DNA from 4 places in the Mesorhizobium sp. B1-1-6 genome. Region 3 is predicted to be linked to each of the others. Evidence: predicted binding sites of a transcription regulator. Region 3 holds the regulator's gene; each other region holds the start of a gene.
The links. The regulator LexA, encoded in region 3, represses DNA repair genes until DNA is damaged. The targets are predictions, from matches to a motif close to TGTTCNNNNTGTGTTCNG.
Positions count from the first base shown of each region.

Region 1: FJ979_RS06005 (metallopeptidase family protein) is a predicted target of LexA. The motif match lies at 3,984-4,001, and genes of this name have one in related genera.
Region 2: FJ979_RS18525 (YifB family Mg chelatase-like AAA ATPase) is a predicted target of LexA. The motif match lies at 2,941-2,958, and genes of this name have one in related genera.
Region 4: FJ979_RS19160 (DNA recombination protein RmuC) is a predicted target of LexA. The motif match lies at 3,107-3,124, and genes of this name have one in related genera.

Region 1 covers NZ_VFWR01000002.1:477,473-484,577, forward strand. The annotation lists gene FJ979_RS05990 (error-prone DNA polymerase) at 1-1,491, opposite strand, end outside; gene FJ979_RS05995 (DUF6504 family protein) at 1,488-2,963, opposite strand; gene FJ979_RS32885 (hypothetical protein) at 2,905-3,960, opposite strand; gene FJ979_RS06005 (metallopeptidase family protein) at 4,211-4,633, shown strand; gene FJ979_RS06010 (TetR/AcrR family transcriptional regulator) at 4,653-5,282, opposite strand; gene FJ979_RS06015 (hypothetical protein) at 5,453-6,130, shown strand; gene FJ979_RS06020 (DUF1737 domain-containing protein) at 6,117-6,323, opposite strand; gene FJ979_RS06025 (CoA ester lyase) at 6,379-7,105, opposite strand, start outside.
Region 2 covers NZ_VFWR01000009.1:4,675-11,779, forward strand. The annotation lists gene FJ979_RS18520 (malate synthase G) at 1-1,259, shown strand, start outside; gene FJ979_RS18525 (YifB family Mg chelatase-like AAA ATPase) at 1,315-2,847, opposite strand; gene gshB (glutathione synthase) at 3,033-3,974, opposite strand; gene FJ979_RS18535 (GtrA family protein) at 4,048-4,422, opposite strand; gene FJ979_RS18540 (glycosyltransferase) at 4,427-5,437, opposite strand; gene FJ979_RS18545 (GtrA family protein) at 5,600-7,105, shown strand, end outside.
Region 3 covers NZ_VFWR01000020.1:73,490-80,594, reverse strand. The annotation lists gene gltA (citrate synthase) at 1-145, opposite strand, end outside; gene gltX (glutamate--tRNA ligase) at 328-1,752, opposite strand; gene FJ979_RS29190 (ComEC/Rec2 family competence protein) at 1,856-4,306, shown strand; gene lexA (transcriptional repressor LexA) at 4,300-5,043, opposite strand; gene FJ979_RS29180 (TetR/AcrR family transcriptional regulator C-terminal domain-containing protein) at 5,496-6,173, shown strand; gene kynU (kynureninase) at 6,170-7,105, shown strand, end outside.
Region 4 covers NZ_VFWR01000009.1:129,152-136,256, forward strand. The annotation lists gene FJ979_RS19135 (transporter) at 1-317, shown strand, start outside; gene truA (tRNA pseudouridine(38-40) synthase TruA) at 305-1,054, opposite strand; gene FJ979_RS19145 (N-acetyltransferase) at 1,078-1,584, opposite strand; gene fmt (methionyl-tRNA formyltransferase) at 1,581-2,516, opposite strand; gene def (peptide deformylase) at 2,523-3,053, opposite strand; gene FJ979_RS19160 (DNA recombination protein RmuC) at 3,157-4,443, shown strand; gene FJ979_RS19165 (GFA family protein) at 4,463-4,867, opposite strand; gene FJ979_RS19170 (cation diffusion facilitator family transporter) at 5,118-6,071, opposite strand; gene FJ979_RS33370 (hypothetical protein) at 6,345-6,470, shown strand; gene sugE (quaternary ammonium compound efflux SMR transporter SugE) at 6,704-7,018, shown strand.

The DNA of each region.
Region 1 (7,105 bases), on a different contig from region 3:
GGTGATGACGAAGCCGCCGACATGCTGGGAGAGGTGACGGGGAAAGCCCATGATCTCGTTGGCGCGCTCCATCACGTGCCGCGATATGGGATCGGCGCGGTCGAGGCCGCCGGCCCGGGCTTCCTTCTCGCCGAGCTCGGAGGTCGACCAGCCCCAGATCGAGCCGGAGAGCGATGCCCTGACATCCTCGGACAGGCCCATCGCCTTCGACACTTCGCGCAGCGCCGAGCGGCCGCGATAGCTGATGACGGCGGCGGCCAGCGCGGTGCGCTTGGAGCTGTATTTCTCGTAGATATATTGGATGACCGTCTCGCGCTTCTCATGCTCGAAATCGACGTCGATGTCGGGCGGCTCGTTCCTCTCCTCGGAAATGAAGCGTTCGAACAGCGTGTCGATTCGCTCCGGCCCGACCTCGGTGATGCCGAGGCAGAAGCAGACGACCGAATTGGCGGCCGAACCGCGCCCCTGGCAGAGAATATCCTGGCTGCGGGCGAATTTGACGATGTCGTGGACGGTCAGGAAATAACGGGCATAGTTCAGGCGCTCGATAAGGGCGAGCTCTTCCTCGATGCGCCTCGTCACCGATTGCGGCACGCCCGAGGGATAGCGCCTGGCCGCCCCCTCCCGCGCCAACCTTTCCAGCTCCGCCTGCGGGCCGAGCCCTGATTGCGTCGGCTCGTCGGGGTAATTGTACTGAAGGTCGCTGAGCGAGAAGGTCAGCTCCTGCGCGAAGCGCAGCGTTTCGGCCAGTGCCTCCGGGTGCCTGCGGAACAGGCGCGCCATCTCCAGCGGCGGCTTCAGATGGCGCTCGGCATTCGCCGTGAGTTCCAGCCCGACCTCCGAAACGGGAATGTTGAGGCGAATCGCGGTCAGCACGTCCTGCAGCGGGCGCCGCTCGGCCGTGTGGTAGAGGACGTCGTTGGTCGCCATCAAGGGCAGGCCGGCCAGCTCCGCCATCGCCGCCGCCTGCTCGATCCTGAAGCGGTCGTTTCCCGCATAATCGGGCGAAACGCCAAGCCGCAGGTTTTTACCGAAACGGTCCTTGAGCTCGCCAAGCAGGGCTAGTGTGCCCTCGGCCCCCGCCGCCAGGTCGGGCAGGACCGCCAGCGACATCAGATCCCCCCATTCGAGAAGGTCGTCGCGCCGCAGAAGGGTCGCGCCCTTTTCGTTCTCCTCGCGCAGATTGGCTTGCGTGAGCATGCGGCACAGATGCCCCCAGCCCTTGCGGTTCTGCGGATAGGCGAGAATATCAGGCGTGTCGTCGCAAAAAACCAGCCGGCTGCCGGGGTGGTAGGCAAGCGTCTCGACCTTGGCCTGCTGCCAGGCGCGCACCACGCCCGCCACCGTGTTGCGGTCGGCGAGCCCGATCGCGGAGAACCCCATGAGCTTGGCCGCGACCACCAGCTCCTCCGGCTTGGAGGCGCCGCGCAGGAACGAGAAATTCGACTGGATGCCGAATTCCGCATAGGGAATGGCGGTCAGCGCGTTCATGCGAAGACCCCGTGCAGGAACCAGCGCGGCGGGATTTCAGAGCCGCCATAGAGACCTTGCCGGTAGAGCCAGTAGCGGCGGCCGTCGGCATCCTCGATGCGGAAATAGTCGCGTGTCGACGCCGCTTCGTCGCTCGAAAATTCACGCCACCATTCCGGCGCGATGCGTTCAGGGCCTTCGGCGCGGGCGACCCTGTAGAGCGCACGCCGCCAGCGGAAATTCAGCGGCGGTCCCTCGGGCATTTCGGTGGCCGGCACCTCAATCGGCTCGGGCGAGCGGAAAAGCCGGATCGGCCGCTCCGGCGGGAAGATGGTCATCGGCGCCTGCATCCTGTCCGGTTTCTTCGGCGGCGTGATGCGGCGCGGGGTTTCCGTGAAGGGGATGGTGGCGACGGCACGCTCGGGCAGATGGCTTTCCACGACGACCGGCTTGAGAACCGCGCCCTCGCCGAGCCGGGCGCGGATGCGGTCGGCGAACAGCGCGATATCGGCGCCGTCGTCGGTCGTTTTGCCTGTCAGGTCGGCCTGCGGCATGTCGAAGGCCGCCGCCGCCAGCACCGAAAGCCGCACCAGGTCGAAGCCATAGCCGGCATCGATATGCTGCTCGAGGGCGGCCAGCCGCTCATGGAACAATTTCTGGATCAGCCGGGGTTCGCGCATCGGTCGCGACGTGCCGAGCGCGATGCGGCTGACGGCGCCGTCGACGCGGAACAAGAGCAGCGCCAGGCTTCTCGCGCCTTCGCCGCGCCGCTCGAGGTCGATCTTCAGGGTCGTCGCCAGCATGCCCACCAGCCGTTCTATGTCCTCTGTCAGCGTGACGGGCTCGGCCAAATGGCGTTCGACCGAAAGCGGCGCGACGGGCAGGCGCGGCGACACCGCCTCGTCGAGACGGCCGAGCGCCTGGTCGAGGCGCAAGAGCAGGGAGGCACCGAAGCGGCGGGCGAGCGGCGCGCGCGGCGCGGCCATCACCGCGCCCGCCGTGCGCAGGCCAACACTTTCCAGGCTGGCGCGGGTTTCCGGCGCGATGCGTAGCGCCGCCAGCGGCAAGGGCGCCAGGAGCGCTTCCTCCTCGCCGCCGGCAACGATGCGGTCGCCGCAGAACCGCGCCGCCGCCCAGGCGGCGCCGGGTGTCGCGGCAAGGCCGGCACGGACGTCGAAGCCCTGATGGAAGAAGCGCGACAGGATCTCGTCCAGCATGGCGCGTTCGCCGCCGAAAAGATGGGTGCAGCCGGTGACGTCGAGGAACAGGCCGTCGGTCCCGTCGAGCGCCACCAGCGGGGTATAGCGGTCGCACCAGTCCGCAAGGCCTTCGAGCAGGCGCCGGTCGGCTTCGGCATCGGCCTCCATTATGTCGATCGACGGATGCATGGCGCGCGCATCGGCGATGCCCATGCCGGGCTTCAGATGCAGCGCCTCAGCCCGCTCGTCGAGGGCTAAGATGCGCTGCGCGTTGCTGTCGCGATGGCTGATCACCAGCGGCCGGTGATCCGATGGCCGGGAACGCCAGGACCGCCCCAGGCGCTGCCGCAGGATCCGTTCGGCCGCGAGATAGGGAAACCACAGGGACAGGATTCTTTGCTCGTTCTTCCCCAATCCGTCTTTCATCGAATATGCGTTCATCGGGGTTCCACTCCAATATGAATTGTCCTGGCAGGGCCGTGCGGCTCTTGCCGATGCTGATGGTGAAGGCGGGGCGGCCGATCGAGCCGGCAAGCGGCCCGGCGACCGTGTCGCGCGGCCCTGCCGGCGCCGGCGAGACGATGAGGCGGACGGGCGCCGCCGTCGGTTCGGGTTCGGCCGCCTGCCGCAGCAGGAAGACCGGCCGGCCGGCGCTCTGCGCGCGGGCGTGCAGCCGGCGCGTCGCGGTCAGGTCCAGCCGCTGCGGATTGCCGCGGACTTCAAGGATGACGGCGGCGAGCGCCGTCATGCGGGCCGCCTCCTCGGCGACCCACAGCGCATCGGCGAGCCTTGGCGCCTCGGAAAACAGCAATTGCTCCGGCTCGATGCCGAAGGCGGCGTGAAGGCCCCGGGCATAGGGAAAGCCCGCCTCGCGAAAAACCTCCTGGGTGCCGATCCACAGCACCGGCAATCGCGGCCCTTGCTTGAGGATCAGGCTGGGCTTGAGGATCAGGCTGGCGAGCGACAGGGCGAAGCCGGCGACCGCTCCGGCATCGCGGGTCTCGACGCCATGGATTTCGCTCAAGGCCGCTTTCGGCAGGCCGCCGCCCAAATCGCCGCCCCAATCGCCACCGAGGGCGGCATCGAGCCGGCCGATGCCGGTGCGCAGGAAAGCATCCGGCCTGGCTACGGCGATGCCGCGCCGGACCACGGTGCGGTCCGCGGCGGCCATGCCGGCGTCGGAAACCGCGCCGGCCGGCGCCTGCAGGCGCTCGGGCAGCGTTCCCTCGATCTTCGCGATCTGGCGGCGCAGGGCAAAAACAGTCTCCCGCGCCACGGCGCTCATCGCCATGACGGTCAGTGTCCACTCACAATTGTTCCTGTTATGTTCTTATAGATTCCAGAGGCGACCCGAAGAGTCAAGCAGACTCATGGGGGAATTTATTCCTCTCCGATAAGAGGGCCAACATGGGTCGGACAGCCGACCGCCCCTCAAGCCATGCGAAACGGCTCCCGGTGCCGTAAGCAATCCTGGGGTTGGCCGCCGCGTCATTTGCCGATTGTGGCCCAAAAGCCTATATGCCGGGATCAAAGGACAAAGCATGGCCCGCATCTACAAGACCCGCATTTGGCACGACCAGCTTTCGCCGTCGATGGACGAGATCGAGTTCCTGGCGCTGGAGGCCTACGCCCATCTGCCCGAGGATTTTCGCAAGCTGACCGGCGAGATCGTCATCCAGATCGCCGAATTCCCCACCGACGAGATCATGGACGACCTGTCACTGGAAACCCCCTTCGACCTGCTCGGCCTATTCGAGGGACGCGGCATTGCCGAGCGCTGGAACCCGCAGACCGGCGAAGGCCCGAACCGCATCACGCTCTATCGCCGCGCCATCCTCGACTACTGGGCCGAGAACGAGGAGACTTTGGGCGACATCGTCACCCATGTGCTGATCCACGAGATCGGCCACCATTTCGGCCTGTCGGACGACGATATGGAGAAGATCGAAGAGGCAGCCGAGTGACCGGTTCTACGTCAGGCCGTCATTTCACAATGAGTGTGATGAAATGTTTTAATACGTTCTGCACAGTCTGCTCCCCGGTATGTCCTGCCACTGCCCATTGCGCAAAATGTCCATCAATGTACATGCGTGCGAGCCCGTAGACGAGCGCCCTCGCGGCTATCTGGGTCTCTGCCATGTCGTCCGACCGGAGCATGTTTCGCCGCTGTGCTTCTGCCATTGACGCTTCCATCAGCGAACGCACCGCTTCATTATCGTGACGCAGCGACTCCGAAGCATCCCAATCAATAAGATTGCGTGTCGAGATGATCTGGAAGTGGGTGGGGTTTCGAATTGCCCAGCGCAAATAGGCGATTCCAACAGCGGCAAAGCGTTCGATCGGATCGTCCGTCGCAACCTTCTCGACCGCATTCGTGATCTCCGAGCGGAATCGGCTCATTGCCTGCTCCGCGACAGCCGTCATCAACGCGGTCTTGTTGCTGAAGTGACGGAATGGCGCGCCGGGGGAAACCCCGGCACGTTTTGCGGCTTCGCGCACGCTCACATTGTCGGGGCCGCCTTCCTCGACCAGTTGAACCGCGGCATCGATCAGGACCTCCCGCAAATTGCCATGGTGGTAACCAGTGCGATGAGGCGCCTTGGCTTTTGCCATCTCTTTCCCTTCGTTCCGTGGAGCAGCTTCCCGCCTCTGTAGCATGATTCCGCGATTTATGTAATCGCCGTTTACAATCCCGGCCAGAGGATGTAAGCAGTGATTACTGATGGGATCGGAACAGGCCTACGGTCTTCGCGGCTCCCGAACTCCCAGCTGAGGAGACGAACATGCTCGCCAGAACAGCCCCACCCCGCCCGCAATCGGTCATTTCGCATCAGAGTCCAGCCGAAGAACTTCAGCAGGAGAATTTCGCGATTGTTCAGTCGAGCGCGACTGTGCCCAGCCTCACGCTTTATCGGCTTGCCGCCGTCGCCGGGATGGGAAGCGCGCTTATTCTTCTGGTCAACGCGGCTAAACGCAGCTCGCTCATCGCGACCACCGATCTGACGCAACTTCTCGCACCAGTCGCCGAGATATTGGCACTTGGCCTCGTCGTGGGCCTGTTTCTTGCGTTTGGCCGGCGCGCGGGGCTGTTCGGCACTATCGCGTTTGTCATCAACTTCGTTGCGTTGGCAAGTTTGGTAGGCGTGGAAGCAGTGATCAATCTGGTATTTTCGAAGCTTCCGCTCACAACCATCGTCGAGCTGCGAGCCGGACCGCTCGGTCTGGCTCTGGTCGCCAGTTCGGTTCTTTTTCTGGTTGGAACGCTCGCGTTTGTAATCTCTCTCGCCGTTGCAAGAGGCGTGCCGCGCATTCCTCTCGCTCTTTATCTCATTGGCGCGGTGCCGATCGCGCTTCGTGCGTTCGTTCCGGAGCTGGCTCTTGACCTGGGCTTGGCGATGCTTGCGGCATCGATCGCCTGGCTGGCGGCGTGGCTGTGGATGCGAGGGGCTACCAGTCGCTGAGCTTGGTGTCCGGCCCGTATTCCTGGCCCTCGACATCCTTCACCACGGCCTGGCCGCAGCGCATGGTCTTGGTCTTCTTGTCGTAGGCGTAGGTGGGGGAGCCGAACAGGTGCCAGCCCTTGTTCAGCGCCGCCGTCACCTTGTGACAGAAGCTGGCGTCGTCCGGAGCGGTGAGAAAGCGGTAGAGTTTCATCATTCAATTCCTGTCGTCAGTCCATCGCCCGCGATCGGCAATCCAACACGGCACATCATGCGCCGACGGCCGCCGCCTTCGCCAGCAGTTTTTCGGCCTGCGCAAGGTGCAGCCGTTCGACCATCCTTCCCTCCAGCGCAATCACGTTCTTGCCGGCATTTTCCGGAAGCGCAAAGGCCTGCTTCACCGCGCGGGCCTTGGCCACCGCCTCCGCCGACGGCGCAAAGGCGCGGTTCGCCGCCTCGATCTGGGCGGGATGGATGAGCGTCTTGCCGTCGAAGCCCATGGCGGCCGCTTCCGTGCATTCGCGGCTGAAAGCATCGAGCGCGCGAAAATCGTTGAAGACGCCGTCGACGATATCGAGATCGCCGGCACGCGCCGCCAGCACCATCTGCATCAGCCACGGCAGGAGATAACGCCGGTCCGACGTCGCCATAATGCCGGTGTCCTTGGTCAGGTCATTCGTTCCGGCAACGAAACAAACAAGCCGCGAGGCAGGATCGCGGCCAAGTTCGGCGATGGCGCCGACATTGAGCACAGCCTTCGGCGTCTCGATCATCGCCCATAGTTTCACGCTGTCGGGGGCGGAATTGTCGTCGAGCACGTCACCCGCCTCGAGCACGTCGCGGGGCGTGTCGACCTTGGCCAGCAGGATGCCGTCCGGCTCCGCCTTGGCCGCCGCCAGCAGGTCGGCGCCGCCCCATTCGCTCGAGAGCGCATTGATGCGCACCACCATCTCGCAGCGCCGGCCACTATGGTTGGTATCAGGACGATTGCTGAAG
Region 2 (7,105 bases), on a different contig from region 3:
GCGGCCGGACCTTTGTCCGCAAGCTCAACCCCGATCGGTCCTATACCTCGCCCAATGGTGGCACGGTGACGCTGCCCGGCCGCTCGCTGATGCTGGTCAGGAATGTCGGCCACCTCATGACCAATCCGGCGATAACGGACCGCGACGGCAACGAGGTGCCGGAAGGCATCATGGACACGGCGATGACCGCGCTGATCGCGCTGCACGATGTCGGGCCGAACGGCCGCCGCGCCAATTCCCGCGCGGGCTCGATGTATGTCGTGAACCCCAAGATGCATGGGCCCGAGGAAGTCGCCTTCGCCGTCGAGATCTTCGATCGCGTCGAGGCCCTGCTCGGTATGGACCAGAATACCATCAAGATGGGCATCATGGACGAGGAGCGGCGCACCACCGTCAACCTCAAGGAGGCGATCCGCGCCGCCAGGGAGCGCGTCGTGTTCATCAACACAGGCTTCCTCGACCGCACCGGCGACGAGATCCACACCTCGATGGAAGCCGGCCCGATGATCCGCAAGGGCGACATGAAGCAGGCCGCCTGGATTTCCGCCTACGAGGCCTGGAATGTCGACACCGGGCTGGAATGCGGGCTTGCCGGCCATGCCCAGATCGGTAAGGGCATGTGGGCGATGCCCGATTTGATGGCGGCGATGCTCACCGAGAAGATCGCCCACCCCAAGGCCGGCGCCAACACCGCCTGGGTGCCTTCGCCCACGGCGGCGACGCTGCACGCCACCCATTATCACAAGGTCGATGTCCACGCCGTCCAGGCGGCGCTGAAGAGCCGGCCGAAGGCCAAGCTCGACGACATCCTGTCGGTGCCGGTCGCGGTGCGGCCCAACTGGTCGCCGGCCGATATCCAGGCGGAGCTCGACAACAATGCGCAAGGCATTCTGGGCTATGTCGTGCGCTGGATCGACCAGGGCGTCGGCTGCTCGAAAGTGCCAGATATCAACGATGTCGGCCTGATGGAGGACCGCGCCACGCTGCGCATCTCCTCGCAACACATCGCCAACTGGCTGCATCATGGCGTCTGCACGGCCGACCAGGTAATGGAAACGATGAAGCGCATGGCTGATATCGTCGACCAGCAGAACCAAGGCGACCCGCTCTACCGGCCGATGGCCGCCGATTTCGACGGCTCCGTCGCCTTCCAGGCCGCCTGCGACCTCGTCTTCAAGGGCCGCATCCAGCCCAACGGCTACACCGAGCCGGTGCTGCACGCGCGGAGGCTGGAACTGAAGGCGAAGGGAGCGGCCTGAACCGGAGATTTGGAGCCGCCGGCGTTTCGTTCCCCTCCTCTCGAGCGAGAGCGCGCTACGCCGCCTGTGCCACCCGCTCCGAACTCATCCGGTAGGAGATCGCTTCGGCCAAGTGAATGCGGCCGACGGTCTCGCTGGCGTCGAGATCGGCCAGTGTTCTCGCCACCTTCAGCACGCGGTGATAGGCCCGCGCCGAGAAGCCGAGCTTTTCGCTGGCGTCCTTGAGCAGCGACAGGCCCGATGCGTCAGGCATGGCGATCTCCTCGATGACCGCCGGCGCGCAATGCGCGTTTGTGGTGGCGCTGGTGACGCCGAGCCGTTCGAAGCGCTCGCGCTGGAGGGTGCGGGCACGCGCCACGCGCAGCGCCACGTCGGCGCTCTTCTCCGCCCGGTCGGGCCGGATCAGGTCGCTGGCCGAGACCGCCGGCACCTCGATCCTGAGATCGATGCGGTCGAGCAGCGGGCCCGAGATGCGCGCCTGGTAGTCGGTGCGGCAGCGATCGCCGCGCAGGCAGCGATAGCCGGGCTCGCCGGCCATGCCGCATCGGCACGGGTTCATCGCCGCCACAAGCTGGATACGCGCCGGATAGGTGACGCGGTGGTTGGCGCGCGCGATCATGCAGTCGCCGGTCTCCAATGGCTGGCGCAACGCGTCGAGCGTCTGCGGCGTGAATTCGGGAAATTCGTCGAGGAACAGCACGCCGTGGTGCGCAAGCGACACTTCGCCCGGCCGCGCCCGGATGCCGCCGCCGACCATCGCCGCCATCGAGGCCGAATGGTGCGGCGCGCGGAACGGCCGCCGGTCGGTCAGCTTGCCTTCGCCGAGCTCGCCGGCGACGGAGGCGATCATCGACACTTCGAGCAATTCCTTCGGCGCCAGCGGCGGTAGGATCGACGGCAGCCGCTGCGCCAGCATCGATTTTCCCGATCCGGGCGGGCCGACCATCAGCAGGTTGTGCCCGCCGGCCGCCGCCACCTCCAGCGCTCGCTTGGCGGTTTCCTGGCCCTTGATATCGGCAAGATCGGGCAGGTCGCGCGCCGCGGCATGGATACCGGCTTCGGGGCGCGACAGCACCTGCGTGCCGCGAAAATGATTGGCGATGGCGATCAGGCTGCGCGGCGCGAGTATGTCAAAGTCCTTCCCGGCCCAGGCGGCTTCCGGGCCGCAGGCGAAGGGGCAGATCAGGCCCTTGCCTTCGGAATTCGCGCCGATCGCCGCCGGCAGGGCGCCGGCGACCGCCGCGATGGTGCCGTCGAGCGACAATTCGCCAAGCACGACATAGCCGGCCAGCATGTCGCCCGGAATGGCGCCAAGGGCCGCCATCAGGCCGAGCGCGATCGGCAAATCGTAATGGCTGCCCTCCTTGGGCAGGTCTGCCGGCGCAAGATTGACCGTGACCTTCTTGGACGGCATCGACAGGCCGGAAGCATGGAGTGCCGCCTGCACCCGTTCGCGGCTTTCGGCCACCGCCTTGTCGGCCAGGCCGACGATGTGCATGTTGACCTTGCCGGGCGCTATCATAACCTGCACGTCGACCGGAACGGCCTCGATGCCCTGGAAAGCAACCGTGCGAACCCGCGCCACCATGTTTTGCCCCCGGATCTGGGCTTGCCCCAAGCCTTTTGCAATCAGGCCGCGAAGGGCCTGGCCCGGAGACAATCACAATTCCTCGGCTAAATCAAGAACATTACAGGAACGCGCAATCGCTGAAGTTGCAGCGCGATTGTCTCCGGTTGCAAAAACGGAACATGGTTAATACGAAATGAAAACGGTTACTTCCGCTTGGCCTCCACCGCGTCCCAGAACAGGCTGGCGATATCGGCGCCGCCGAAGCGTTTGACTTCACGCACGCCGGTCGGCGAGGTCACGTTGATCTCGGTCATGTAGTCGCCGATGACGTCGATGCCGACGAGGATGAAGCCACGTTCCCTCAGTGCCGGCCCGATGCGGGCGCAGATCTCGCGTTCGCGCTCGGTCAGCTCGGTCTTCTCGGCGCGGCCGCCGACATGCATGTTGGAGCGGGAATCGTGCTCGGCCGGCACCCGGTTGATGGCCCCGACCGGCTCGCCGTCAATCAGGATGATGCGCTTGTCGCCCTTGCGCACGTCCTTGAGGTAGCGCTGCACGATGTAGGGCTCACGGAACAACTGGCCGAACATTTCGAGCAGCGAGGCGAGGTTGCGGTCGGCCTCCAGCAGGTGGAAGATGCCCGCTCCGCCATTGCCGTAGAGCGGCTTGACGATGATGTCGCCGAATTCCTTGCGGAAGGCGGCGACCTCCTGGGGATCCTTGGTGATCAGCGTTTCCGGCATCAGGTCGGAAAACTCGGTGACGAAGATCTTTTCCGGGCTGTTGCGCACCCAGGCCGGGTCGTTGACCACCAGCGTCCTGGGGTGGATGCGCTCCAGTATGTGCGTGGTGGTGATGTAGTTCATGTCGAAGGGCGGATCCTGTCTCAGCAGGATCACGTCTATCTCCGACAGGTCGGTGCGCACCTTCTCCCCCAGCGAATAGTGGCTGCCCTTCTCGTCGCGTACCTGCATCTCCTCGATGCGGGCGAACACCTTGCCGTCGCGCAGCGACAGCCGGTCGGGCGTGTAGTGGTAGAGCTGATGGCCGCGCCGCTGCGCCTCCAGCGACAGCGCGAACGAAGTGTCTCCGGCGATCGACACGGTGGAGATGTGGTCCATCTGGACGGCGATTTTCAGCTTCATGGCAGGTCCCCAGCACGGTCGATGAGAGAGCGATATAGGGGTCCCGGCGCCTTCTGCCAATCGGGCCACGCCGCTAGCGGTCGAAGACCAGCCTGGAATAGCCGAGAAAGGACAGCCCCATGGCGGCCAGCGAAGCGAAAGCAAGGGCGGCCAATGGCGGGGTTGTCGGCAGGACGACAAGGATGGCGCAGTAGACCAGATAGTTGGCGATGCTGGTGGCGATGCCGACGCTGCCATAGCGCGCGCCTTCCCGCACCAAGCCGCGGCTCGACGGCGAGAAGGTCAGATGCCGGTTTGTCTGCCAGGTGACACAGAGTGCAAAGCCGATGGACAGCATGCGGGCGCTGAAAGGGCCGAGCGGCGTGACCGCAAGCAGCAACCAGAGGGCGGCCGCGTCGGCGACGAAGCCGATGCCGCCGGCAAAGACGAAGCGGACGAGACGGCTCACCGCTTCATGCGGCGCGAGGCGTCTTGCCTGGGCCGGCCTTCGCGGCAGTCGGCTCGTTGGCGCGCTCGCGCCGCTCTATGCGGCCCGAAGGCATCGACAGGTAGAAGATGCGCTTCTGTTCGGCGCGGCCGCGCGACACCGAGTCGAGGATCACCCCAGTCACACCAGCCAGCATCGAGAGCAAGAGCAGGCCGACCGACAGCACCCATGTCGGCATGCGCGGCACCAGCCCGGTCTCGGCGAATTCGACCAGCACAGGCGCCATCAGGAACAGGCTCGACACCAGGAAGACCAGGGCGAAGGCGCCGAAGAAACGTAGCGGTTGCGTTTCCTTCATCAGCATGGCGAACATCCACAGGATCCTGGCGCCGTCGCGAAAGGTCGAAAGCTTCGATGACGAGCCGTCCGGCCGCTTGCCGTAATCGAGCGCGATCTCGCTGACGGGCAATTTGAGCTGCGAAGCATGAACCGACATTTCGGTCTCGATCTCGAAGCCGCCGGAGACGGCCGGGAAGCTCTTGACGAAGCGCCGGGTGAAGACGCGGTAGCCCGAGAAGATGTCGGTGAAATCGCTGCCGAACAGCCCTTTATAGAGGCTGTTGAAGACGCGGTTGCCGAAGGCATGGCCGGTCCTGCCGGCATCGTCGGTGACGCCGCGCCGGGTGCCCACCGCCATGTCGGAGCGCTCGGTCAGAAGCGTGTTGATCAATTGCGGCGCGTCTTCCGGCGCATAGGTGCCGTCGCCGTCGGCCATCAGGTAAATGTCGGCGTCGATGTCGGCGAACATGCGCCGCACCACATTGCCCTTGCCCTGGCGCGGTTCGCGCACCACGATGGCGCCGGCGGCGCGGGCCCTGAGCGCGGTCAGGTCGCGCGAATTGTTGTCGTAGACATAGACCGTCGCCAAAGGCAGCGTCTCGCGGAAGCGCCGCACCACCTCGGCGATCGTCAATTCCTCGTTGTAGCAAGGCAGCAGCACGGCGATGGCGGGTTCGTAGCGAAGCTCTTGCGGCATTTTCCTCTCCGGGTGCCTCGCCGCCACGCGCGGTTCGCGCCGAAAGTCAGGCGCGTTCAGGCGGTTTTACTATTTATTGAAGCCGTTAAGGCTAGGTTTAAGGCCGACTTTACGAGTGTCGATTGGCCGAAAAAGCCCGGCATTCCTGCCAGGGGCGATGGGATGAGCACAGCCAGCAACGGCGCTTCCACCTGGAAGTCCGACATAGCGTTTGCGTTGCTTGCCGCCTTGCTGCTGCTGGCGCTCGATCTCTATGCCGGATTCCCGCAACTGGCCAACCCGGCCGGCGACAATGACAGCCTGCTGCAACTGGTGGAGGTTCGCGACCTCCTGGCCGGCCAGGGCTGGTTCGACCTGCACCAGTACAGGATGGGGCTGGAGGGTGGCTTCGTCATGCACTGGTCGCGGCTGCTCGACGCCCCGCTGGCGCTCGGCATGCTTGCCCTGTCGGCCCTGACGGGCAGTGCCGCTTTGGGCGAGCAGGTCGTGCAGGTGCTTTGGCCTCTCCTGCAATTCTGGCTCGCGCTGTTCTCCATCATGCGCGCCGCGCGCGCTTTCGCCGGCGAGCACGCGGTCCTGCCCGCCGCGGTGGTCGGCGGAGCGGCCTTGTATTATCTCGGAATCTTCTCGCCCGGCGCGCTCGATCACCACAATGTCCAGCTGATGCTGACCTTGGCCGGCCTGGCTTTGCTGCTTGAAGCCCCTCGCCACCGGACCGCCGCCCTGTTTGCCGGCGCGTGCGCCACCCTGGCATTGGCGATCGGCATGGAAAGCGCCCCCTATGCTGGAACCCTGGGCGCCATCGTCGCCCTGCTGTTCCTCGTCAGCGGTGGCGGCGAAAGGCTGATCGCCAGGGATTTTGGCTTGGGCGTCACCGCCGTCTCGGCCCTTGTTTTCATCACTACCATACCGGCGTCGGCATGGGGGCAGACGCAGTGCGACACCTTCTCGACCGTGCACTTCGTGGTTGCCGCGCTTGCCGGCGCCGGCCTTGCGGTCATCGCCTCATGGGGCGCCGCCAATGCGACGTACGGCCGTCGCCTGGTCTCGCTCGGCCTGCTGGCGTTCGTGCTTATCCTTGTCGTGATGTTTCTGTTCCCGCAATGCCTGGCTGCCCCCTATGCCGGCCTCGACCCGCGCCTCCAGCAGATGTGGCTCGGTCATATCGACGAAGCGCAGTCGATATTCCAGCTCGTCGCGGCCGATCCGGCCAGAGCGGTGGCGCGCTTCGCGACGCCGCTGGTGGCGATCGTCCTGATGGCGCTGCGTCTCGGCAAGGGCGGCTGGCGGCGGCAGGACAGTCTCGTCGGCGCGCTGCTGGTGGTGGCTTTCCTGGTCAGCGCCTGGGAGGTCCGAGGCTCGACCTTCTCCATCGCCTTCGCGGTGATCCCGCTTTGCGCCTGGATCGCCAAATGGCGGCAGCGCGCCGAAAACAGTCCGTCCGGTGGCTCCGTGCTCCGTATGGCCGCAGCCTGGCTGATCTCGGTCAATGCGGTTTGGTCCAGCGCTGCCGAGGCGGCATCGAGCGCCTTCCAGACCGGTGCGGCCGTCACCAATGCCGGCATCGATGCACCTTGCAACAGCAAGGCCTCGTTCGCCGCGCTCGCCCGCATGCCTGACACCACGGTGCTGGCCATCTCCAATCTCGGCTCGCCGATCCTGGCCTTT
Region 3 (7,105 bases):
TGTACAGCGTGGCGATGTCGATGACGTCAGGCCCGACCGAACCACTTCGCACCTTGAATTCGTGCGTCTTGCCGGCGAATTCCAGCTTTGCCGTGGCTTCCTGGGTCTTGCCGCCCAGTTCCCGTCTTGTCGCAGCTTCGGTCATTGCAAACTCCTTCTTGTTTCCTCATGCCGGCAAAGGCAAATTCTGCAAAGCGACACGTCGAAGTCACCGAATGCGCGTATTCGCGACCGCATTTTAGGAAGTGCGTGCCAGATTGGGCCAAGGCTCAATGTTGCACTGCGAAACGCGCCTTTCAATGCCAATCTTCTTGGGCCAGATTGCTCCTAATCGATTTGATCCGCGATGCGCGCCAGGCTCTCCTCGCGACCAAGCACGGCGAGAACGTCGAACACGCCGGGCGAGGTGCTCTTGCCGGTCAAGGCGGCGCGCAAGGGCTGGGCGACGGCGCCGAGCTTGTGGCCGCCGGCCGTCGCATAGTCCCGGATCGCGGCTTCAGTCGAGGCCGCCGTCCAGTCGCCTGAAACCGCCTCGAGGGCGTCGCGAGCGCCACGCAAAATCTTGCGCGCCTCGTCATTGAGCAGCAGGGCTGCCTTTTCGTCGATCGGCAGTGGCCGCGCGGCTAACAGGAAGGCGGCGCCGTCGACAAGTTCGACCAGCGTCTTGGCGCGCTCCTTCAGGCCCGGCAGCGCTGCCAGCAACTGCGCCCTGTTCTTGTCGTCGAGGCGTGCGGCCATCGCCGGGCCGCCCTCGAGATAGGGCAAGGTGGCAATGAAGATATCGAACAGCTCGGCATCGCCCATGCGGCGCATATGGACGCCGTTCAGCGCCTCCAGCTTGGCGAAATCGAAGCGGGCGGCGCCCTTGTTCACATCGCCGATGTCGAACCATGCGATCATGTCCTGGATCGACATGATCTCATCGTCGCCGTGGCTCCAGCCGAGCCGAGCCAGATAGTTCAGCAGCGCTTCGGGCAGGTAGCCCATGGCGCGGTAGGCCTCCACGCCCAGCGCGCCGTGCCGCTTCGACAGCTTGGCGCCGTCGGCGCCGTGGATCAGCGGTATGTGCGACATTGAAGGCACATCCCAGCCCATGGCGTTGTAGATCACGGTCTGGCGGGCGGCATTGGTCAGGTGGTCGTCGCCACGGATGATGTGGGTGACGCCCATGTCGTGGTCGTCAACGACGACGGCATGCATGTAGGTCGGATTGCCGTCCGAGCGCAGGATGATGAAGTCGTCCAGATCCTTGTTGGGAAAGCGCACGTCGCCCTGGACACGGTCATGCACCACCGTCTCGCCTTTGGTCGGCGCCTTGATGCGGATCGCGCCCTTGACGCCAGGAGGCGCCTGCGAAGGGTCGCGGTCACGCCAGCTTCCGTCATAGCGCGGCGGCAGGCCCTTGGCCCGCGCCGCGTCGCGCATTGCCTCAAGCTCGGCAGGGGTCTCGTAGCTGTAGTAAGCCTTGCCCATGCGCACCAGCTCCTCGGCCACCTCGCGATGGCGCGGCGCGCGCTCGAACTGCGAGACGGCGTCGCCGTCCCAGGTGAGGCCGAGCCAAGTCAGTCCTTCGAGAATGGCTGCTGTCGCCGCATCGGTGGAGCGCTCGCGGTCGGTGTCCTCGATGCGCAGCAGCATCGTACCGCCGGTGTGCTTGGCGTAGAGCCAGTTGAAGAGCGCCGTACGCGCGCCGCCGATGTGCAGGTAGCCGGTGGGCGAGGGGGCAAAACGGGTGACAACCTTGTCGGACATACAACTCTCGGGAAACGTCTGGAGCGGGGTGCGGATCACACGCACTTTCGCGCGTCGCGCGTTCATGTAGCATAGGGTGTCGAGGGCGCAAGGGGCAGACCCGATGGCTGTAGCGGGCAGGGGCGCGGAGGAAGGCGAGGACGTCGTTGCCGGCGTCAGCGAACGCTCCCTTTTTGCCATGCCCGCGCCCGCCTCATTGCCGCTGGCGTTGTCGCCCCTACAGCAGCCGGGCAAGTCGCCGCCGGCGGATGTTTCCACGCCGCCCGGCGTCCCCGCAGCCGGCGCGGCCGAGCGCCTGCGCCGTGAGTTCGGCCGTGCCTCGTGGCCTCGTCTGCGCAACGGCGTGGCCAGAGCGTCCGAGCTCGAACTCGATCGGGGCGTAGCCTTCCTGCTCGTGCCGGTGTTCCTGGCGTGCGGATCGATTGCGTATTTTTCGTTGGCGGCGGAGCCGGGCTTTGCCAAGCCTGTCGCGGTCGCGATCCTGATGTCGCTGTGCGCGCTCGTTTCACGCTCATGGCCGAAAACGCATCTGTGCTTCATGGCGGCGCTGTTGTGCGCGCTCGGCATGCTCGCCGGCAAAGTCGAGACGTGGCGAGCGGGAACGCGGATGCTGGGCTCGGAAATCTCCACGCAAATCACCGGCCGCGTCGTTTCGGTCGACCAGATGGAGACCGGGCGCATCCGGCTGACCATCGATGTGACATCGACCGCGCGGCCGAAACTACTCTACGCGCCGGAGCGCGTTCGCCTTTCGGCACGCAAGGTGCCGGCTGAAGTGACGGCCGGTTCGCTCGTGACCGGCTATGCCAGGCTGTTGCCGCCGACCGGACCGGTGCGGCCGGACAGCTACGACTTTTCCTTCGACAGCTACTTCGCCGGCATAGGGGCCAGCGGCTTCTTTCTCGGCAACCCCAAAATCGTCTCAGCCGATGACAGGCCGCTGTGGGCCGCCCTTTCAGCCGCCATCGAGAGTGCTCGCGAAAGCATTGCCGACCATATCAGGGGCAGCATCGGCGGTGCCGAGGGCGAGATCGCCGCGGCGCTGATCGTGGGTGTGCGCGCCGGGATTCCCGACGAGATCAACGAAGCGATGCGACGCACCGGCATCTACCACATCATCTCAATTTCCGGGCTGCACATGGCGCTGGTCGCCGGCACCGTCATGGGTCTGCTGCGTGGCGGCTTCGCGCTGTTTCCGAATTTTTCCTCCCGCCGGCCGGTCAAGAAATACGCGGCCGCGGCGGCACTTTTCTCGATCGCCGCCTATCTCGTCATTTCGGGCGTCGTTGTCGCCGCCGAACGCAGCTTCATCATGCTGGCGGTGATGCTGATCGCCGTTCTGTTCGATCGGGCGGCACTCACCATGCGCAATCTGGCTATTTCGGCGATCGCCGTCATCGTGGTGTCGCCGCACGAGGTGGTAGGGCCGAGCTTCCAGATGTCGTTCGCCGCCACCGCGGCCCTGGTCGGCGCCTATGCCGGCTGGTCGGATCGCAAAGCCGACAAAGCGCGGACCCCGCCGCCGCAACGGACCTTGCCTGGCCTCCTGACGCGAAAATTGCTGCTGGCGACAGGTGGGCTGGCGATGACCTCGATTATCGCGGGAAGCGCCACGGCGCTTTTCGCCATCTGGCATTTCCAGCGCGTGTCGCCGCTCAGTCTGTTCGCCAATCTTGCCGTCATGCCGATCGTTTCGGTCGTGATGTTCCTTGCGGTTGCCAGCGCGCTGCTGATGCCGTTCGGGTTCGATGGACCATCCCTTTATCTGATGGGCAAGGGACTGACCGCGATGATCGCCATATCAGGATGGATCTCGCAACGCTCGCCGGTCGACGCGGTCGGGTTGATTTCGCAGCAATCCGTCCTTCTGGTGGCGATCGCCCTGGTCATCGCGACGATGGCCACGACATGGCTGCGGCTGACGGCACTTCCCTTCGCGCTCGCCGGCCTGTTGACCGTCTCGGACACGCGCACGCCGGACGTGCTGATTTCGGAGGATGCCCGCCTGGTGGCGTTGCCGATCGGCGGCGGCGAGCTCGCGATCAACCGGGCGCGCCCGAACGAATTCACCGTCGATAACTGGAAACGCGCGCTGAAGTCCGAAACCATCGTTGCGCCGGAACTGTTCGACAGCGGAGACCGACAGTTCGACATCTTCGATCCCGCGCAACTTCCGGCGGGAGCGCCTTTCTATTGCTTCACGGGCCTGTGCATGGCCCGGCATACCTCGGGGGCGATCATCGCGCAGGTGGAGGATCGCAAGGACGCCTGGAGGGCCTGCTCCTATGCGGATCTGATCGTCATCAACGACCCCGCGGGCTACGATCCCTGCCACAATCCGCTGGTTCTCGTCATCACCAAGCGGCAGCTCGCTCGCAAGGGAAGTGCCGCCGTCTTCTTCGACCAGCAATCGGCGACGGCACCGGCACGGGTCAGCTTTGCCGTCGACAGGCCATATCGGCCCTGGCACGAACAGCGGAAATTCTCACGCGAGGCAAGGGGACTGCCGCCTTACCGTAAACCCGAAAAGCCCACCGCCGACCCCGCTCAGTAGCGCCTGATCAGGCCGACCAGCTTGCCTTGCACCTTGACCCTGTCCGGTCCGAAAATACGTGTTTCATAGGCCGGATTGGCAGCCTCGAGCGCAATCGAAGCACCCTTTCGGCGGAAGCGCTTCAGCGTTGCTTCCTCCTCGTCCACCAGGGCCACGATGATCTCGCCGGGACTTGCGGTGTCGGCATTGCGGATGATGACCGTGTCGCCGTCGAAAATGCCGGCCTCGATCATCGAATCGCCCTTGACCTCCAGCGCATAGTGTTCGCCGCCCATGATCATGTCAGGCGGCACTGAAATGGAATGCGTCTGATGCTGGATGGCGTCGATCGGCACACCCGCTGCGATGCGACCCATGACCGGGATCGACACCGCTGAAACCGCGTCGTCGTCATTGCCGGCAGCGGGCAGACGCGAAGACGTCGCCGGCTTGATCTGCCGGCTAGGGCTGCTGCCCTGTCCGAGGCTGCCCTGGATGACGCTCGGGGAGAACTTCTTTGCCGCGTTAAGACCCGGCGCGATCGAGTCCGGCAGGCGCAGCACCTCCAGCGCGCGCGCCCGGTTGGGCAGGCGGCGAATGAAGCCGCGCTCCTCCAACGCCGTGATCAGCCGATGAATTCCCGACTTGGAGGCGAGGTCCAGCGCTTCCTTCATCTCGTCGAAGGACGGCGGAATGCCGCTTTCCTTCAGCCGTTCATGGATGAACATCAAGAGTTCATGTTGCTTGCGCGTGAGCATGGCGGCCCCCAAAGGCATTGCACGAAGGGTCTGGAACCAGAATCAGAAAACAAACCCAGAACAAACACTATCTGTTCCAGTTGTGTTCCGCAACCATTTAAAGTTTAATGAATTTGTTAAGGCGACGGAAACGAAATGCCCTCCCGCAGCCAGCATCCTGCCAGCGCGGTCCGTCGTCAATGCGCTCCCGGGCCCTTTGAAACTATTTTGGTTAATGGCCTGTGGCCCGACCGGTCTCCACTCTTGGCACAAGCCTGCAAGCTGGGTGACCGGCAGGTGCGGGGTGCGTTTGGGCGGATTAGAAACCCCTGCGGCTCGTGAACGAAACGAAACCAAAATGCCAACTTCCGCCGGAAAACGGCCAGACACCACCACTGGTCGCGACGGGCTGCGTTCGTTCGTTCGCTTGACGAAACCGTATAATAATGTACGGTTTTCGAAGAGGAACACCAATGACCACGCCGAAGCAGGCCGCGCGACGCGAACGGATAGAGGAGGCCGCCTATGCGGTGCTCCGGGAAACCGGCTACAAGAGCGCCTCCCTGCTTGCTATCGCCAAGCGGGCATCGGCCTCGAACGAAACCCTCTACAACTGGTACGGCAACAAGCAGACCCTGTTTCGATCCTTGATCGAAGCCAATGCGGGAGAGGCAAGGAAGCTGCTGGAGGACGCCCTTCACCAGGCGCGCGATCCTCTCGAAACCCTGAACTTGCTCGGGCCAGTCCTGCTGACCCTCGTGACGGGCGACAAGGCGGTGGCGCTCAATCGCGCCGCGGCCGGCGACGTCAACGATACAGGCACGCTTGGCCAATCGATCGCGCAATTCGGCCGCAATACCATAATGCCGCTTGTTGGCGACCTGCTTCGAACCGCAAGTCGGGCCGGCCCGATCGCCTGTGACGATCCTGCCGAAGCCGCCGACATCTACATCAGTCTTTTGATCGGCGATCTCCAGGTTCGCCGGATCGTTGGGGTGCTCGAGGAACTGCCTCGGGCGGAAATCGAGCAAAGATCGAACCGGGCGTTCACCCTGTTCTTGCGCCTCTATGCGGCCAGCCCTTGCCCGGGCGGCAAAACAGCCGGCCCGTTTCCAGGGCGCTCTTCTCACCGAGGAACATCGCGACCATGAGCAAAATTCCCGATCTCGCAGCGATCGAGGCAATGGACACCGCGGATCCGCTGCGTGCCATGCGTGACCGCTTCACCTTGCCCCAGGGGGTGATCTATCTCGACGGCAATTCGCTGGGCGCCGCTTCGCCCGCCGTGTTCGGCGAGCTGCAGAAGGCCGCCACGCAGGAGTGGGCGCAGGATCTCATCCGCGCCTGGAACACCGCCGGCTGGTTCGACATGCCGGTCGAACTCGGCGACCAACTCGGGCGCCTGATCGGGGCCGCCGCCGGCCAGACGGTGGTCTGCGATACCACCTCGATCAACATCTACAAGGTGCTGCATGCGGCACTCGGGATGCGGCCGGACAGGTCAGTCATCGTCGCCGAGGGGGACAGCTTTCCGACCGATCTCTATATGGCCGAAGGCGTTGCCTCGACGCGGCCGGGCACGGTGCTGCGGCTCGAGGGTGTCGATGCGCCGACCATAGAAGAACTGATCGACGAGCGGGTCGCGGTCATCCTGGTCAACCACGTCAACTACAAATCCGGGCAGTTACGCGACATGGCCGCGCTGACGCGGACGGCACATGATGCCGGCGCGCTGATTGTCTGGGATCTCTGCCATACCGCCGGCGCCTTGCCCGTCGAGCTCGACCGTTCGAATGCCGATTTCGCCGTTGGCTGCACCTACAAATATCTCAATGGCGGCCCGGGTGCCCCGGCCTTCATCTACGCGGCCGAGCGCCACCATGGCGATGTCCGCCAGCCGCTCAGCGGCTGGTGGGGCCATGCGCGGCCATTCGCCTTCGAACAGGGTTTTGCTGCCGGCACAGGCATCCGCCGGTTTCTCTGCGGCACGCAGCCTGTGCTGTCGATGCGCGCGCTCAAAGGGGCGCTCGATGTCTGGAACGACGTCGACATGGCAGAGGTGCGCAGGAAGAGCATGGCGTTG
Region 4 (7,105 bases), on a different contig from region 3:
TGCACTATGTCGTGGCCTCGAACTGGGCTTCGGCCATCACGGCCTGGCTGATGCTGCCGTCCGCGCTGATCAGGCTTTTCCTGACCTCGGCGAGCCAGATCTCCAGCCTTGTGTCGCTGCTGTTGTTCGCGCTGTCGATGGTGCTGACCTGGCGCATGACCAACGCGACCATCGGCAGGGGTGCCGCAATCGGGACCGCTGTCTTCGTTGGCATGTTCATCGCTTCGCTGATCGTGCTGTTCGGGCTGCAGGCACTGCTTGGCATCACGGTTCCGGACACCGGAGCTCAGAGCCTTTCGGGACTCTATCCGGGATAATCGACGCCGACCAGAAAAAGCCCGTCGGGCGGCGCCACCTGACCGCAGGCGGCGCGGTTGTGCGCCTCGAGCGCCGCCTTGAGATCGCCGGCCGTCCAGGCGTCTTCGCCGACGCGCTTGAGCGAGCCGACCATCGAGCGCACCTGGTTGTGCAGGAAGGAACGCGCCGAGGCTCTGACTTCGATCATGTCGCCCGAACGGCTGACGTCAAGACGGTCGAGCGTGCGCACCGGGCTCTCGGCCTGGCATTGGGTGGAACGGAAGGTGGTGAAATCGTGCCGTCCAAGCAGCACTTTGGCGGCTTCGTGCATGGCAGTGGCGTCGAGCTGCTTCGGCACCCACCATACCTTGCCCTTTTCCAGCGCCGAGGGCGCGCGCCGGTTGAGGATGCGGTAGAGGTAGTGACGGCCGATAGCCGAGAAGCGGGCATCGAAGCCGTCGACGACGGTCGTGGCTTTCAAGATCGCGATGCGATTGCCCGCGCCCTGCAGATGCGCGTTGACGGCATCGCGCACCTTGTCGTCCGGCCAGGCCTTGGCCAGGTCGACATGCGCCACCTGGGCCGTCGCATGCACGCCCGCATCGGTACGGCCGGCAGCGCGCAAGCGGACCTGCTGGCCGCAGAATTTTTCGATCGCCTGCTCGATCGCCTGCTGCACCGAAGGCTGGTCCGCCTGGTGCTGCCAGCCGGCAAACAGGCTGCCGTCATATTCGATGTCGAGGCGAAAACGCGGCATGCCGGGCGGCTATACGCACTCGCCTAGGCGGCGAGTGCGGTGAAGGCCGAGGCGTAGACCAGCCGGCCGGTTTCGGGAGCGTCGCCCCAGGCCAGCGCCTGCAGCGCCTCGCCCTGGTATTCGCTCTCGAATCCTTCGGCGCGCGCGTGGCTGTAGCCGAAACGGCCGTAGTAGGTGGGGTCGCCCAGCACCACGGCCAGCATCTCGCCGGCGTCGCGCAGGCGGATGTGAGCCTCGCGGATCAGCGCGCCGCCAATGCCGGTGCCGTGAAAGGAGGGCTCCACCGCCAGCGGCGCCAGTGCCACCGCCGGGAAATCCTTGCCGCCGGTGCGGGCGAAAAGCCGCGAAAACAGGATGTGGCCAACCACTTGCCCGTCTTCTTCCGCCACCAGTTCGACAACGGCGTCGCCGCCGGAAACCAGCGCGTCAACCAGCCCGGCCTCCGCCTGCTGGCCGAAAGCGTGTTCCTCGACGAGGCGGATGGCCTCGCGATCCCGCGGCGTCGCCGCGCGTATCGACATCATGCTCATGACAATTTCATTCCTTTTTCGATCTTGGTCCCGCGCAGGAATTCTTGCGCGGCGGCGGGCCTTCCGCCCGCCCGTTGAACTTCGACCAGCCGGATCGCGCCCGCTCCGCAGGCGACCGTCAGGCGGTCGTCGAGAATTCCTCCCGGTTCGCCCATGCCTTGCGCAAGCGTCGAGCGAAGCAGTTTCAGCCGTTCCACCCGGCCACCAATTTCAACCTCGCACCAGGCGCCGGGGAAGGGCGACAGGCCGCGAATGTTATTGTGGACTTCGGCCGCGGGTCGCGTCCAATCCACGTGCGTATCGGATTTATCGATCTTTTTGGCGTAGGTCACCCCCTCAACCGCTTGGGCGGTGAACGCCAGGCTATTCCTTTCCAGCCGCGCCAGCGCTTCCACGATCAGTGCGGCGCTGACGCTCATCAATCGATCATGCAGATCGCCGGCGGTCATATCGGGTTCGATGACGCATTTTTCAACCAGCCCCACCGGGCCGGTGTCGAGGCCTTCTTCCATGCGCATGACCATCATGCCGGTTTCGCTGTCGCCCGCCATGATCGCCCGTTGGATGGGCGCCGCACCGCGCCACCGCGGCAACAGCGAGGCATGGCCGTTGATGCAGCCCAGTCGCGGCGCCTCAAGCACCGTCCTGGGCAGCAGCAGGCCGTAAGCCACGACCACGCCGATATCGGCTTGCAGCGCGCGAAAAGCTGCCTGTTCGGCCTCGCCCTTGAGCGACGTCGGCGTGCGCGTCTCGATGCCCAGCCGTTCCGCCTCGCGCTGTACCGGCGACGGCGTCAGCTCAAGGCCGCGCCGGCCGGCGGCTCGCGGCGGCTGCGTGTAGACGGCCGCGACCTCATGTCCGGCATCGGCAATTGCGCGCAATGTCGGCACCGAAAACTCCGGCGTCCCCATGAAAATCACGCGAAGGGGCATTGTCCCCTATCCCACCAGCTTGCCCGGAGCCTTGTCCTTGGCCAGCTTCTTGAACTTCTTCACCACCATGTCGCGCTTCAGCTTCGAAATGTGGTCGATGAACAGCACGCCGTTGAGATGGTCGATCTCATGCTGCAGGCAGGTTGCCATCAGCCCCTCGGCCTCCATTTCCTGCAGCTTGCCATCGCGGTCGAGGTACTTGACCCGCACGGAAGCCGGGCGTTCGACCTCGGCATAATAGTCGGGAATCGACAGGCAGCCTTCCTCGTAGACGGAGCGCTGGTCGGCGCTTTCCAGGATTTCGGGATTGATGAAGACATGCGGCGCCGGCGTCTCGTCCTCCTTGGCGAGGTCGATCACCAGCATGCGCAGCGGCTCGCCGATCTGGATCGCGGCCAGCCCGATGCCGGGCGCGTCATACATGGTCGCCAGCATGTCGTCGGCCAGTTTGCGCAAGGGCGCGTCGACGCGCTCCACCGGCTTGGAAACCTGGCGCAGGATGGGGTCGGGAAGAATGATGAGCGGCTTGATCGGCATGGCGTCTCACCTAAGACCTTGAATAAAGGGCGTCAACCGGTACGCCGGGGGATCGTTCACGTTTTGATCTGTGCTGGCCGGCCGAATCGTCTATGCTATGTGCATGAACGACCTGACATCCATCCTTTCGGAACCTGTCGCCCGGCTTGGCGCGACCACGATCACGCTCGGCCATGCGCTGGCGTTCGGGGCCTTTGTGTTTCTTGGCATGTTCGTGGCGCTTGTCGTCGCGCTGTGGCGCTCGGCCAAGGCGCGCGCCGTGGCCGCTGCCGAAGCCGCCGACCATGCCCGCGACGCCGAGGCGCGGATGGCCGGCATATTGCAAAGCCAAGCCGAGATGCAGGGCCGCATGGGCGCCATCGCGGAAGTCTTCGGCGCGCGGCAGGCGGAACTGACGCAATCGATCGGCCAGCGCCTCGATGCCATGACCGGCCGCCTCGGCCAGACCATGACCGAGCAAACCAAATCCACTCATGAGAGCCTGGCCAAATTGCAGGAGCGGCTGGCCGTCATCGACACCGCGCAAGGCAACATCCAGTCGCTCGCCGGCCAGGTCGTGCAATTGCAGGCGATCCTCTCCAACAAGCAGACGCGCGGCGCCTTCGGCCAGTCGCGCATGGAAGCGATCGTCGCCGACGGTCTGCCGCACGGCGCCTACGAGTTCCAGGCGACCTTGTCCAACGGCAGCCGTCCCGATTGCCTGGTGAAGATGCCCAACGGCGCGCCGGCGCTTGCCGTCGACGCCAAGTTTCCGCTGGAAGCCTGGAACGCCATCCGCGCCGCCGAAGGCGCCGAACAGCAGAAGGTCGCGTCGCAGGCCTTCCGCCGCGACATCGAGGTGCATGTCCGCGATATCGCGGATAAATATCTGATCCAGGGCGAGACGCAGGATACCGCCTTCATGTTCGTGCCGTCGGAATCGGTGTTTGCCGAGATCCACGAAAATTTCGAGGCGGTGGTGCAGAAGGCGCACCGCGCCCGCGTCGTCATCGTCTCGCCGTCGCTCCTGATGCTGTCGATCCAGGTCATCCAGGCGATCCTGAAGGATGCCCGTATGCGCGAGCAGGCACACCTGATCCAGGGCGAGGTGATCCGGCTGATGGAGGATGTTTCGCGCGTCGACGAGCGGGTGCGCAAATTGCAGGGCCATTTTGCCCAGTCGGCCAAGGATATAGACGACATCCTCGTCTCGACGTCGAAGGTGACCAAACGCGGCCAGAAGATCGAAGCTCTGGAGTTTGGGGCGCAGCCCGGAGGCGATGCCGACCCTGACATGGCGTCACCAGCCCCTGCGAAGCCGGAACCCGGCCCGCGCGTTGTCGATTCCCCACGCGTTGCCGATTCAAAGACCGGCCAGCTCAGGCTGAGGGTCGTCGAAGGCGACGAATGAGGCGCCGCACCGGACGGCGCTACTGCTCCTCCACTGTGGTCATGCCGTGAAATTCAGGTAGCCAGTGAAGCGCCGAGCGGTGCCATTTTTGCAGTGTCGGAATCAAATCCTGGCGTTGCCGCGCGGTTCCCACTCGAATGCCGTAGACCTTTGGGCCATCTCCGACCGACGTGGCGTAAAGGTGCGAACCGCAGTCGGCGCAAAAGGCCTGGACGCGCTTGGCGCCGCTTGCCACGGTCTTGATGTAGACCTTCGGTGTACCCTTTGTGATCCGGTAGTGATCTTCAGGCGCCGGAACGGTGACGCGAAAGGCCGTACCGGTCAACTGTTGGCAATCGGTACAATGGCAGATCGAGGTCTTTTCCGGTTCGACCTCCGCCTCATAGGTGATGGCACCACAATGACAGCCGCCGTCGATCTTCATAATCAGTCCTCCAAAACTCGATCGGCTGATCCTAGAGCAATTCCAGGAAAAGTGTGTACGGTTTTCCCAGGAAAAGCGCGTAGCGCTTTCCCTATGGAATTGCGCAAAAACAAAGACATAGAGCGTTTCGCCGTTCCCTGAAACGGTGAACTGCTCTGGCGGAGTAGCGGCGCAAGGCAACGAACGAGACGCTGATCCAGAGGCATGATCCCGAGGAGTGGGATGCGGGTTTCGAGACCATGCTCAAACTTTACTCGGATGCGGATTCGATCAGCTTGCGTCGCTGTTCCCAGGTGCCTGACGTCTGCGGCTTGACGAACAGCCGGGTGATCTCGGGCATTTCCTTCCTTAGCCGCGCTTCGAGGCGCTCGACGCAGGCTTCGATTTCCGGCGCCGACAGATGGTCCTCGAATTCGATGCTCAGGCCGGCAACGATCTCTTCCGGCCCCAGGTGGACGGTCAGGACCCCGTTCGCCCGCTGCACCGCCGGATCCTGCTGGGCGATCGCCAGCACTTCTTTCTGCACCGCCGGCGAAGCAGGCTCGCCGATGAGCAGCCCCTTGCTCTCGCGCGCCAGGAAGGCCGCGGTCGCACCCAGGATCAGTGCAATGCCGATCGAGGCGGCGCCGTCCAATTCCGGCATCTCGAAAATCTCCGCCGCCGATATGCCGGCAAAGGCGACGATCAGGCCGAGAAGCGCGGCACTGTCCTCGAACAGCACTGTGTAGACGCTTGGATCCTTGCTCGATTGCACAGCCTGCAGCCAGCCCTGCTGGCCCTTCTGCCGGCGGAATTCCCTCAGCGCCACCAGCCATGAGCTGCCCTCGAACAGAAACGACAGGCCGAGCACGATGTAATTGACCCTGACATTGGCGGCCGGTTCGGGCGCAATGATGTGCGTCACGCCTTCGTAGAACGATACGCCGGCGCCGAGCGCGAAGACGAGAAGCGCCACGATGAAGCTCCAGAAGTAGAGCTCGCGGCCATGGCCGAGCGGATGCGCGCGGGTGGCCGGGCGTGCGGCGCGATGCATGCCATAAAGCAGCAGGCTGCCATTGCCGGTATCGACCAGCGAATGCACGCCTTCCGAAAACATCGCCGAACTGCCGGTGAAGAAGGCTGCGACGAATTTGGTCAGCGCGATCGCGAGATTGCCGGCGAGCGCCGCGTAAATGACCGTTCGAGAGCCGCCATGCCCCGCCATTGCTTCCCTGTCGTCCTGTCCGACACGCGAAGTCTAGAGTAATTGCAGGAAAAGTGGGAGCCGATTTCCTTGAGATCATGCTGCGGGCCCGCCGAAATTCCGCGGCCATCGCGACGCACCAACACCCCGTCCGTTCAAGTCGCTGCGCGCCGGTTCGGATTCATAAGGCCGCCGAAACAGGTTGCCGGTTTTCGCGGCCGTGACCGCGAACGGCCCTTGCCTACAGGCATTTCTCTTGTTTCACTTCACTTCCCGCAACTGGAGGAACGAATCATGGCAAAAGGTGCGATGAAGGCAGGCAAGGAGGCCCGCAAGCCGAAGAAGGACGCCAAGAAGCCGGCCGCTGCTCCCACGCTCAAGGCGCCGCCGGTCAAGGCAACGAGGCTCAAGGAAAAATAGTCGCGTGCCTCGGATGGAGTTCGCCGGCGGCGTTCGGAACACCGCCGGCAGTTTGTTGATCGGGCGTTAAGACACCCTATATCTGGTGCGGGGACGACCCCACATCTCCTGAAATCCGGTCGGGACGACCCGCCCACTGTCTGACAGGGCATCGGCTGCCGCGGTGCTCGGTCGATCGCGCATTGCATCGTCCTGAACGGACGTCGGTGCGATGCTTGGATGGAGCGTTCCCCATGTCATGGATTTTTCTGTTTTTCGCCGGCCTGTTCGAGATCGGCTGGGCAATCGGCCTCAAGTATACCGACGGATTCACCCGCCTCGTCCCGACCGTGCTCACGGTCGCCTCGATGATCGTCAGCCTCACGCTGCTTGGACTGGCGCTGAAAGCGCTGCCCGTCGGCACCGCCTATGCGGTGTGGACCGGCATCGGCACGGTCGGCACGGCGCTGCTCGGTATCTGGCTGCTCGGCGAGCCGGCGACCGTCATCAGGCTCGCCTGCATCGCGCTCATCGTCTGCGGCATTATGGGGCTGAAATTCGCGGCATAAAGCAATCCAGGAAGCGAAGCGGTTTTCCATCCGAAATTGCGTCGAAGCAAACAGAGCAATTTTGCGAAAGTCGCATCACGAACGGCG